Regions from separate parts of the Idiomarina sp. PL1-037 genome, predicted to be linked through region 3. Evidence: predicted binding sites of a transcription regulator. Region 3 holds the regulator's gene; each other region holds the start of a gene.

Region 1 (3,144 bases), 420 kb from region 3:
GACGCCTGCTCACCGCTCATATTAACGCGAATGTGAACACTACCAAGTTCCGGCGGATCCAGACGAATATCCGCACGCTGGATATTCCTGCTCATCATAATATTGATACGCTCCTGCAGTTTTTGCGACGCTTCAGTTTGCTGCAAATCTAATGGTCGTTGTAGTGCCTGCAACGTATTCGCCTGACTGGATTCATTCGCAGCTACAGTTCCCTGCGCGGTTGACACCATTTGCCCCTGAATTGCCCGAGCCGCACTGGCATCGGCCAACGCATCGGTGTTATTCCGGAATACTTGTCCTTGCTGAACCGCATCGGCTACTTTTGTTTCTGCTTCAACAGCTGCATTCACAGAAACACCTTTAGCCGTTTGCTTACCCTCATCGCTTTTCACACCCATATCGCCAAAACTGGTTTTTTCTTTACCAGCTTTTGAGTCCGTGGCTGTAATAACGGATTCCGATGATTTAACAGGCTCTGCAACCTTACCTTGTTCTACCGATTTTTCGCTCAGCCCCGTACGACCTTTTAATAATTGTCTCACTTCAGCCAGTAACTGCTCAGCTTTAGCCGACTGCTCCTGAGTCAAAGCCTGAGGCTTATCAGCGCCGCCATTTTGGCTGGCTAAAATCTTGCGCAATTCGGCGGTGAACTGCTGCAGTTTCTTCTGCTCAGCTAAACTCAACTCACTGCTTTCGCCTTTCGCTTGTTGCGCAGAAACCTGCTGCTCCAGTTGCTTAAGCAAATTTGTTAATTCTTCAGCACTTTGCGGCTTGCCTGTGCTTTTATCCGGAGATACAGACAATTGAGCCAATACACGCTCTGCGGCCTCATTCAAAGCCTGAGTTAACGCTTTTTCATTACCCACTAACAACTTATCAGCGTCGGCTTTTGGTATAAGGGGTTCAAGCAAATTAACAATGAACTTACCGGCATCCTCAACCGCACTTTCAGCCCCTTCGCCCTGCTCTGCGGCCTGTATAAGTTGTTGAAGCTTTGCCTGTAATGCCTGTTTATCACTATCGGTCATGCCGGCCAGAAGCTCGTCGGCAAATTTCTGCCGTTCGGCATCCGTCATAACGGCATCACCCTCACTTTTACTAGCCGAATCCAGCTTAGCCATTAGGGCTTCCAGCATTTCCGCCAGTTGCTCATCGGTCATTTTTAGCTCGCCATCGCCCGCAGCAACATCCATCTCGTCACTCACGACAATTTCGCCTTCAGAGCTTACCTCAGCACTTTCCTGCTTCATTTGCTGCAACAGCTCCCATAAGTTTCGGGTTACCGGCTCACCGACATTTTTCTGCTCGATGTCTTTACCTTCAAGCTCACCTTCACCGTCGTTACCGGCTTTCTGGTAAGCTTCAATTTTAGCGGCCAGTTGTTGCAGCTCTTTATCGCCGCTATTTTGCTGTAGCATCAGCCGCGAGAACTCACCGCTATCGCCATCGGCGCTCTTCACTGATAGGTCGTTACCTTTACCAACTCGTGCAAACTTGTCGGCAGATTCGGTTAAATTAAGCAGCTGTTGCATAGTTTTATTCCTGAATTAAGTGCTTATTGACGCCTTGCTTAATAATACTTCGCAATGCGCTTGCGCTATTTTCAATAGCTGAGCAAACAATATCTAGTCAGTATCCAAGCAAATTTCGTTCCAACTATTTTCTGGCGCGAATAAAACGCTGACTGCTAAAATCGTCCAGGTTATTTTGTTCTTTTCTGGCTTCGGCTATTTGCTCACGCTTGCGCTTTTCTTTTATTAAAAAGTCTATCGATTCACGCTTGCGACGCTGCGCCAGCCAACGATCTTTACGTTGTTGTAACACCTGCTGCAACTTAATAATGTCGTGATGCAACTGTTCAACACCTTCGTCTAATTTTCCGACAAAGGCGTGATACTGCCCTACCTGCATTGAGGCAATTCCGCTTTGCCCGCGATGCTGCAGCTGGTTTAAATAGTCGAGTCGATATTTTGACATGCCGTCCAGACGCATCTGCTGTTCCTGAACCTGTTGCTGCACCTGAGAGAAGTCCTGAGCGGCTTTATCTTCGCGCCTTTGTTCCAGCTCCCGCAACATTTCCAACTGTGCCAACTCAGCCATAAATTACATGCCCGCTGACTGTTTTTGGTTCGGATTAACTAACTGATTAAGCAATAACAAGCTTTCATCATAATTCACTACGTCACGCATTTTCTGCTGTAAAAACTGACTCACTCGCGGTTGCATTGCAATAGCCTGATCAATTGCCGGATCACTTCCGCGAGTGTATGCGCCAATGGAAATCAGGTCACGATTACGGCGGTAGCTTGAGTACCATTGTCTGACTTTTATCGCCTGTTGCATATGCTCTTCTGAAACAACCTGTGGCATAACCCGGCTGATAGACGCTTCAATATCTATTGCCGGATAATGACCGCTGTCGGCTAGTTCCCGGTTCAGTACAATGTGCCCGTCCAGTATCGCTCTTGCCGAGTCAGCAATTGGATCCTGCAAGTCATCGCCTTCGGTCAGAACCGTATAGAATGCGGTAACAGAACCCTGACCGTCGCCGCCATTACCAGCCCTTTCAACCAATGCCGGCAACTTTGCGAAAACAGAAGGCGGATAACCTTTGGTTGCAGGTGGCTCGCCAACAGCCAGTGCTATCTCTCGCTGCGCCATGGCGTAACGAGTCAATGAATCCATTAACAGCAGCACATTCAGTCCCTGGTCACGAAAGTACTCAGCAACCTGAGAAGCCGTTTCACAACCGCGTAAACGAATAAGAGGGGACTGGTCGGCAGGCGCCGCGATAACAACCGCTTTCTCACGACCTTCCTCACCGAGAATTTCTTCTATAAACTCTTTTACTTCCCGGCCACGTTCGCCTATCAGGCCAACCACAATCACGTCCGCCGTGGTACCGCGAGTCATCATGCCCAACAGCACACTTTTCCCCACGCCACTGCCGGCGAACAGCCCCATTCGCTGACCCTGCCCGACGGTTAAACAGGCATTAATAGCCGTTACGCCAACATCCAGCGGCTGCTTCACCTGACGTCGATTCAATGGGTTCATGGGCTTGCTGCGGTAAGTTTTCCCGTCAGAAAAAATGGGACCTTTATCATCAAGGGGGTCGCCGCGGGCATCAATAACGCGCCCCAG
Region 2 (3,144 bases), 410 kb from region 3:
TCGATACGCTGGAACTGGCTGATTGTCAGTGCCTGGAAGCCGCTAATGGCGAAGAAGCCTTGCTTATTCTGAAAAAAGAATCCGTGGCGCTGGTTATCAGCGATGTACAAATGCCGGGAATTGATGGCTTACAGTTATTGCGCAGCATGAATAATCAGCAATACGACATTCCGGTTATTATGATGACGGCCTTTGCAAAGGTGGATGACGCAGTCGTTGCTATGCGTGAAGGCGCTGTCGATTATCTGACTAAGCCGTTTTCAATTGAAAAGCTACAAACACTGGTGCAGCGTTATTTGCCCGATGGTGCAATTAACGATATTGAGCCGGTAGCAGAAGAAGATTCCAGCCAGGCCGTGCTGGCTATGGCACGAAAAGTTGCGGGTAGTGAAGCGAGCGTTATGGTCACCGGGCCTAGTGGTACCGGTAAAGAAGTGCTGGCGCGTTATATTCACCAGCACTCGGGTCGCTCAGATGGGCCCTTTATTGCTATTAACTGCGCAGCCATACCCGAGAACATGCTGGAATCGATGTTATTTGGTTATGAGAAAGGTGCCTTTACGGGCGCTAATCAGTCTTCGCCCGGTAAATTTGAACTGGCTCAGGGCGGTACTTTGCTGCTCGATGAAGTGACTGAAATGGCTATGCACTTGCAGGCTAAGCTGTTACGAGTCATTCAGGAGCGCCAGGTTGAGCGTCTGGGGTCACGTAAAACCATACAGTTGGATGTCCGGTTAATAGCTACCTCTAACCGAGATTTACAACAGGCGGTGCGCGAAGGGCTATTACGCGAAGATTTAATGTATCGGCTGAACGTGTTTCCTCTGCATTGGAAGTCTCTACGTGAACGACCTGCGGATATCGTTCCTCTGGCAGAAAATTTATTGCAGCGACATAAACAACGTTCCGGTATTAAAACGCCCGTCAATTTCTCCGCCGCAGCAGTTCAACAGTTAAAGCGCTATTCCTGGCCGGGCAACGTTCGGGAGCTGGAAAATGTAGTGCAAAGAGCTCTGGTGTTGCATCGCGATGGGGAAATTCAGCCACAGGACCTTATGCTGGAACTAAATGACGCGGTGGAAACCGTTAGTGTGTTTCCGGAGCAGGTGGAGACGCCTGAAGATAAGTCGGAAAACCTCGATGAGTCACTTTTCCATCAGGAATACCAAATTATCAAAGAGGCGCTGCAACGGCATCAGGGGAAACGCCAACCTGTTGCCGATGAGCTTGGGATTAGTCCTCGCACGTTGCGCTACAAGCTTGCGAAAATTCGGGAACAGGGGCTGACTCTGACCGGCTCATAATACGGTCTTGAAATACCTTGTCCATTACCATTAGCCCTGTTTCTCAGGGCTTTTCTTTGTACCTCACCGCCGCGATCAAAAGTTGGCACTCTGTTTGCATAACTAACCTTAAATAAAGTCAGTGATGAATTTTTGACGGGGTTAATTATGAAAGTGGAAGCAAACGCACTTTATCAACAGTTACAGTCTATGGCCACGCAGGCTTCCCAGCGTGATCAGCCTACGAATGTGAACGCCCTGCAAGGCAATACCTCTCAGGCTGATTTTTCCAATATGCTGAAAAACGCAATGGATAATGTTAACGAACTGCAGCAAACCTCAGGTGATTTAAAAACCCGCATGGAACTCGGTGACCCAAATGTCACGCTGGAGCAAACCATGATTGCCAGTCAAAAGTCGAGCATAGCGTTTGAGGCAACGGTTCAGGTGCGCAACAAAGTCGTTGATGCGTACAAAGAAATAATGTCAATGCCGGTTTAACCGCTGCATCACTGGAGATATAAGTCGTGGCTGAATCAACGGATCTAATGGTACAAGATACTGACTTACCTGATAACAACAGTTCAGGTAACGATGACGGCAGTGAAAAGACCAGCATCATGACGATGTTAGGCAACTTTGACATGCTGCGTCAGGTGATTGTGGTCTTGGCTTTGGCTATTTGTGTGGCCATTGCAGTTTTTATAATGTTGTGGGCTCAGGAGCCAACCTACCGGCCTTTGGGTAAGTTAGAAACTCAGGAATTGATCAGCACCCTCGACTACATGGATGCAAACGGTATTGAATACCAGGTGGACGGCAATACGGTTTCGGTTCCGGAAGAAGATTACGAGTCAATTAAACTGCAGCTAACCCGTGCGGGTGTTGATTACGGTAATTCGACCAACAACGGTTCAGAAATATTAATGAGTGAACCAGGCTTTGGCGTTAGTCAGCGACTGGAGCGTGAGCGCCTGCTTCATTCTCGTGAAGTTCAATTAGCGCGCGCTATTGAAGAAATCAGAAAAGTCTCTGCTGCCAGAGTGTTACTTGCGGTACCCAAAGAAAATGTCTTTGCTCGTCGCGAAAAGCAACCTAAAGCCTCGGTCATGCTGAATGTTCGTGGCGGAAGCTCGCTCAGTGAAGAAGAAGTGGCGTCAATTGTGGATATGGTCGCGTCGTCCGTTACCGGTCTGAATACCGAGAATGTAACCGTAACTGACCAGGCCGGACGCTTGCTCAACTCTGGTTCACAAAGCGCGTTGGCGGCGAAAAGCTCGCGTGAGTATCAAATTGAACAAAAACGCGAACAAGAATATCTCGAAAAAATCGATAGTATTTTGATTCCTGTGCTGGGTTATGACAATTATACGGCACAGGTTGATGTGACCATGGACTTTACTCAACGTGAAGAAACCCAACGACAGTTTAATCCTGATATGCCAGCCATTCGCAGCGAAATGACGGTTGAAAACCGCTCGATGGGTAGTGCAATTGGCGGTATTCCGGGCGCGTTAACAAATCAACCTCCACTGGATTCAGACATTCCTGAAGAAGCCGGAGCGGGAAATGCCGGCGGCGGTGCTACGGGCAGTACTCATCGTGAAGCAACCCGTAATTATGAGCTTGATAATTCAGTCACTTATACACGAAGCCAAACCGGCACTATTAAGCGCTTGAGTGTTTCTGTTGCGGTGAACCATGAAGCAATAACCAACGAAGCGGGCGAAGGTGAAACGCAATCGCGTAGCGTGGAAGAAATCGCAAATATTCGCCGTTTGCTGCAAGGTGGGTTAGGCTTTGATATTAATCGTGGTGACAGCATTGAAGTTGTATCAGTGCCGTTCGCGCAGTTGCCTGA
Region 3 (3,144 bases):
AAAAGACTGAAACACTATAATCAGCTTTTTATCCGCTCGTCCCAGCACCCGCTCAGTGACCTGTTCACTTAATTGGTGCAGAGATAAATCGCTGCTGTCGAGGCGCCAGGTTGCTCTCTCCATAATGGGTTCAAGCATTTTATGTTCGGCCTGAAGCGCTTCAAGCAGAGGCAGTTCTTTTTGCGATAACGGATGCAGGCGACGAGTCTCGCCAAAACGCTTTAGCAAGGTATTGTCGTCAGAGTCAATAAACAGAATTTCCGGTTCAACGCCTTTGGGCAAAAAGCTCAGAGAATCCAGTAATTCTTCAGAATGCTCTGGTAAATTGCGGACATCAATGCTGATGGCTATTTTTTGATATTGCTCGATGACTGCATGCACCAGCGTTGGCAACAGGCTTATGGGTAAATTATCAACGCAATAAAAGCCTAAGTCTTCCAGTACGCGCAGAGCAATTGTCTTACCTGATCCGGAACGACCACTAACAATGATCAGTTGCATGGCGACTGTTCACCTTCGCCCACAAATAATTGATATAACGCTTTGTCAGAATCTGCATGGCGCAGTGCGCGGGTGCAGTCTTTGTCATTCATTCTTCTGGCCACAGTGGCCAATGTTTGTAAATGGTTCTCGTGCTCTGACTCCGGCACCAGAAGCGCGAAGATAATATCGACAGGCTGGTTGTCAATAGAATCGAACTCGATAGGTTCGTCTAGGGTCAATAATACCGCCACCGGATGATTTGCATTAGGTAAACGGCCATGAGGAATTGCGATACCTAAGCCAATTCCCGTACTGCCTAAACGTTCACGGTTTAACAGGCTCTCAAAAATGTCATGACGGGTAATGCCAGACAGCTTAGGGGCTACGATTTGACTAATGGTTTCAAGTAGTCTTTTTTTACTTGCGCCCTCGACTGCACACTTGGTGCAGTCGGCGCTTAACAATTCACTCAGTTGCATGGATTAATGTTGTTTCATTTTCTCTTTGTGTTTAATCACCTGACGGTCCAGTTTATTAATTAAACCGTCGATGGCCGCGTACATATCTTCGTGCTTTGAATCGGCGAAAAGCTCACCGCCATTCACGTGCAGCGTAGCTTCCGCTTTTTGAATCGTTTTTTCAACGTTTAGGATGACGTGAACATTCGTTATATGGTCAAAATGTCTTTCCAGCTTGGCAAATTTTGTGTCCACGTAGTCACGCAGAGCTTCGGTAATATCGATGTGATGACCGGTCAAATTAATTTGCATAACGTCTTCCTTCTGCAGTTAACAAAGTTATAAAAGACTTTTGCGTTGGCTCGATGATGGAATGTTCAACGATTCCCGATACTTCGCAATTGTCCTTCTTGCTACTTGGATACCCTGTTCGGCTATCAGTTCAGCAATCTTACTGTCGCTTAATGGTTTACTGCGATTTTCAGCAGCGACCATCTTCTTAATTAAAGCACGTATTGCCGTGCTTGAACACTCACCACCGCCCTCTGTACTGACATGGCTTGAGAAAAAATATTTCAACTCAAATACACCACTTGGGCAGTGTAAGTATTTTTGTGTCGTTACGCGTGAAATCGTACTTTCATGCATATCGACAGTTTCAGCAACATCGTTCAGTACCATGGGCTTCATAGCCTCTTCACCATGCTCAAAAAAGCCTTGCTGGCGCTGTACTATGCAATTAGCCACCTTCAGCAGCGTATCATTCCTGCTCTCCAGGCTTTTTATGAACCAGCGAGCTTCTTGCGTATGGTTCTTTATGTACTGGCTGTCGGCTACTGACTTTGCCGCTTTACTTAAGGCGGCGTATTCTTCGTTCACTTTTAATTTAGGTACGCTGTCGGGGTTTAATTCGACCATCCAGCGACCATTTTTTTTAGTAACGGCCACGTCAGGAATAACATATTCAACAGGTTGCTGTGCAACTTGCTCGCCCGGATGCGGATGCAATTGTTGAATTAATCGCATAGTCTGGCGTAAATCGTCTTCCGATAACTTCAGTTTACGCTGAATAGTGCGAAAATCGCGACTGCCGAGTAAGTCCATATGTTCAGTCACTAAGCATAAAGCAACCTGCTTGTATTCAGTGTCGTCGCTCAGTTGCCGCAATTGAATGGCAAGGCACTCACTGACACTGCGAGCGCCGACACCAATTGGATCAAAATGCTGAATACGCTTTAGCACCATGCAAACTTCTTCTGCTTCTACTTCGGGCAGACGCACGGCTTCAATAATTTCATCAACATCGACCATTAGGTAGCCGTTGTCGTCTATGGCCTCGATAATGGCTTCCGCTATGGCGGTGTCTTCTTCTGAGAAATGAGAAAGTTGCATCTGCCAGAGTAGGTGATCCTGCAGAGATTCGCTGGTAGAGCCCTGGTAGACTTCAAAATCGCCGTCAAAGGATTTACCAGAGGAGGCTGCGCCGTTGGCAGGGGTATGACTGGAGTAGGTGTCGTCCCAACTGCTGTCGACCGGCAGTTCGTCAGGCATCTCCTGAGTTTTTATAACGTCGGATGTTTCCCGCTGACTGTCGTCCCTTTCCTCAATGTTGCGGGTTTCAGACTGGTCGGCGTCGTTACTTGTTTCACCTTCAACCTCCAGCAATGGATTACTGTCTAACGCATCCTGAATTTCTGACTGAAGATCGAGCGAGGAAAGCTGCAGCAGGCGGATAGCCTGTTGAAGTTGTGGCGTCATGGTCAGCTGCTGACCAATTTTTAGCTGCAGACTTTGCTTCATAATGACTGTCCCGGTATCACGTTATAGGGTGAACTGCTCACCGAGGTAAACGTCTCTAACCTGTTGATTCGATAATATACTTTCCGCATCGCCGCTTGCAATAAGCTCGCCATGACTGACAATATAAGCGTGTTCACAAACAGACAATGTTTCGCGAACATTGTGGTCAGTAATCAGTACACCAATACCACGTTGTTTCAAATGTTCAACAATCTTTTTAATATCAATAACCGAAATGGGATCCACCCCGGCAAAAGGCTCATCCAGCAAAATAAATGTAGGTTCCGCTGCCAGGGCACGGGCAATTTCGACCCGACGGCGTTCACCACCTGACAGGCTCATGCCCTGACTGTTTGCTATGTGCCCAATATGAAACTCTTCGAGCAAAGCATCAAGTTGCTCT

What was found. Region 3 encodes sigma-54, which starts transcription at its own class of promoters, with help from an activator protein. Its sites were predicted from a motif close to GTTGGCACGNNNNTNGNNT; they were not measured.
Region 1: the regulator sigma-54 is predicted to act here: its motif matches at 1,602-1,620, upstream of U0358_RS03865 (flagellar hook-length control protein FliK).
Region 2: the regulator sigma-54 is predicted to act here: its motif matches at 1,386-1,404, upstream of fliE (flagellar hook-basal body complex protein FliE).

The regions. Positions count from the first base shown of each region.
Region 1 covers NZ_CP139873.1:856,355-859,498, reverse strand. Annotated here, with positions in the region: gene U0358_RS03865 (flagellar hook-length control protein FliK) at 1-1,532, opposite strand, end outside; gene fliJ (flagellar export protein FliJ) at 1,657-2,100, opposite strand; gene fliI (flagellar protein export ATPase FliI) at 2,104-3,144, opposite strand, start outside.
Region 2 covers NZ_CP139873.1:850,715-853,858, forward strand. Annotated here, with positions in the region: gene U0358_RS03830 (sigma-54-dependent transcriptional regulator) at 1-1,304, shown strand, start outside; gene fliE (flagellar hook-basal body complex protein FliE) at 1,452-1,784, shown strand; gene fliF (flagellar basal-body MS-ring/collar protein FliF) at 1,832-3,144, shown strand, end outside.
Region 3 covers NZ_CP139873.1:439,603-442,746, forward strand. Annotated here, with positions in the region: gene rapZ (RNase adapter RapZ) at 1-501, opposite strand, end outside; gene ptsN (PTS IIA-like nitrogen regulatory protein PtsN) at 492-962, opposite strand; gene hpf (ribosome hibernation promoting factor) at 966-1,253, opposite strand; gene U0358_RS02090 (RNA polymerase factor sigma-54) at 1,281-2,741, opposite strand; gene lptB (LPS export ABC transporter ATP-binding protein) at 2,763-3,144, opposite strand, start outside.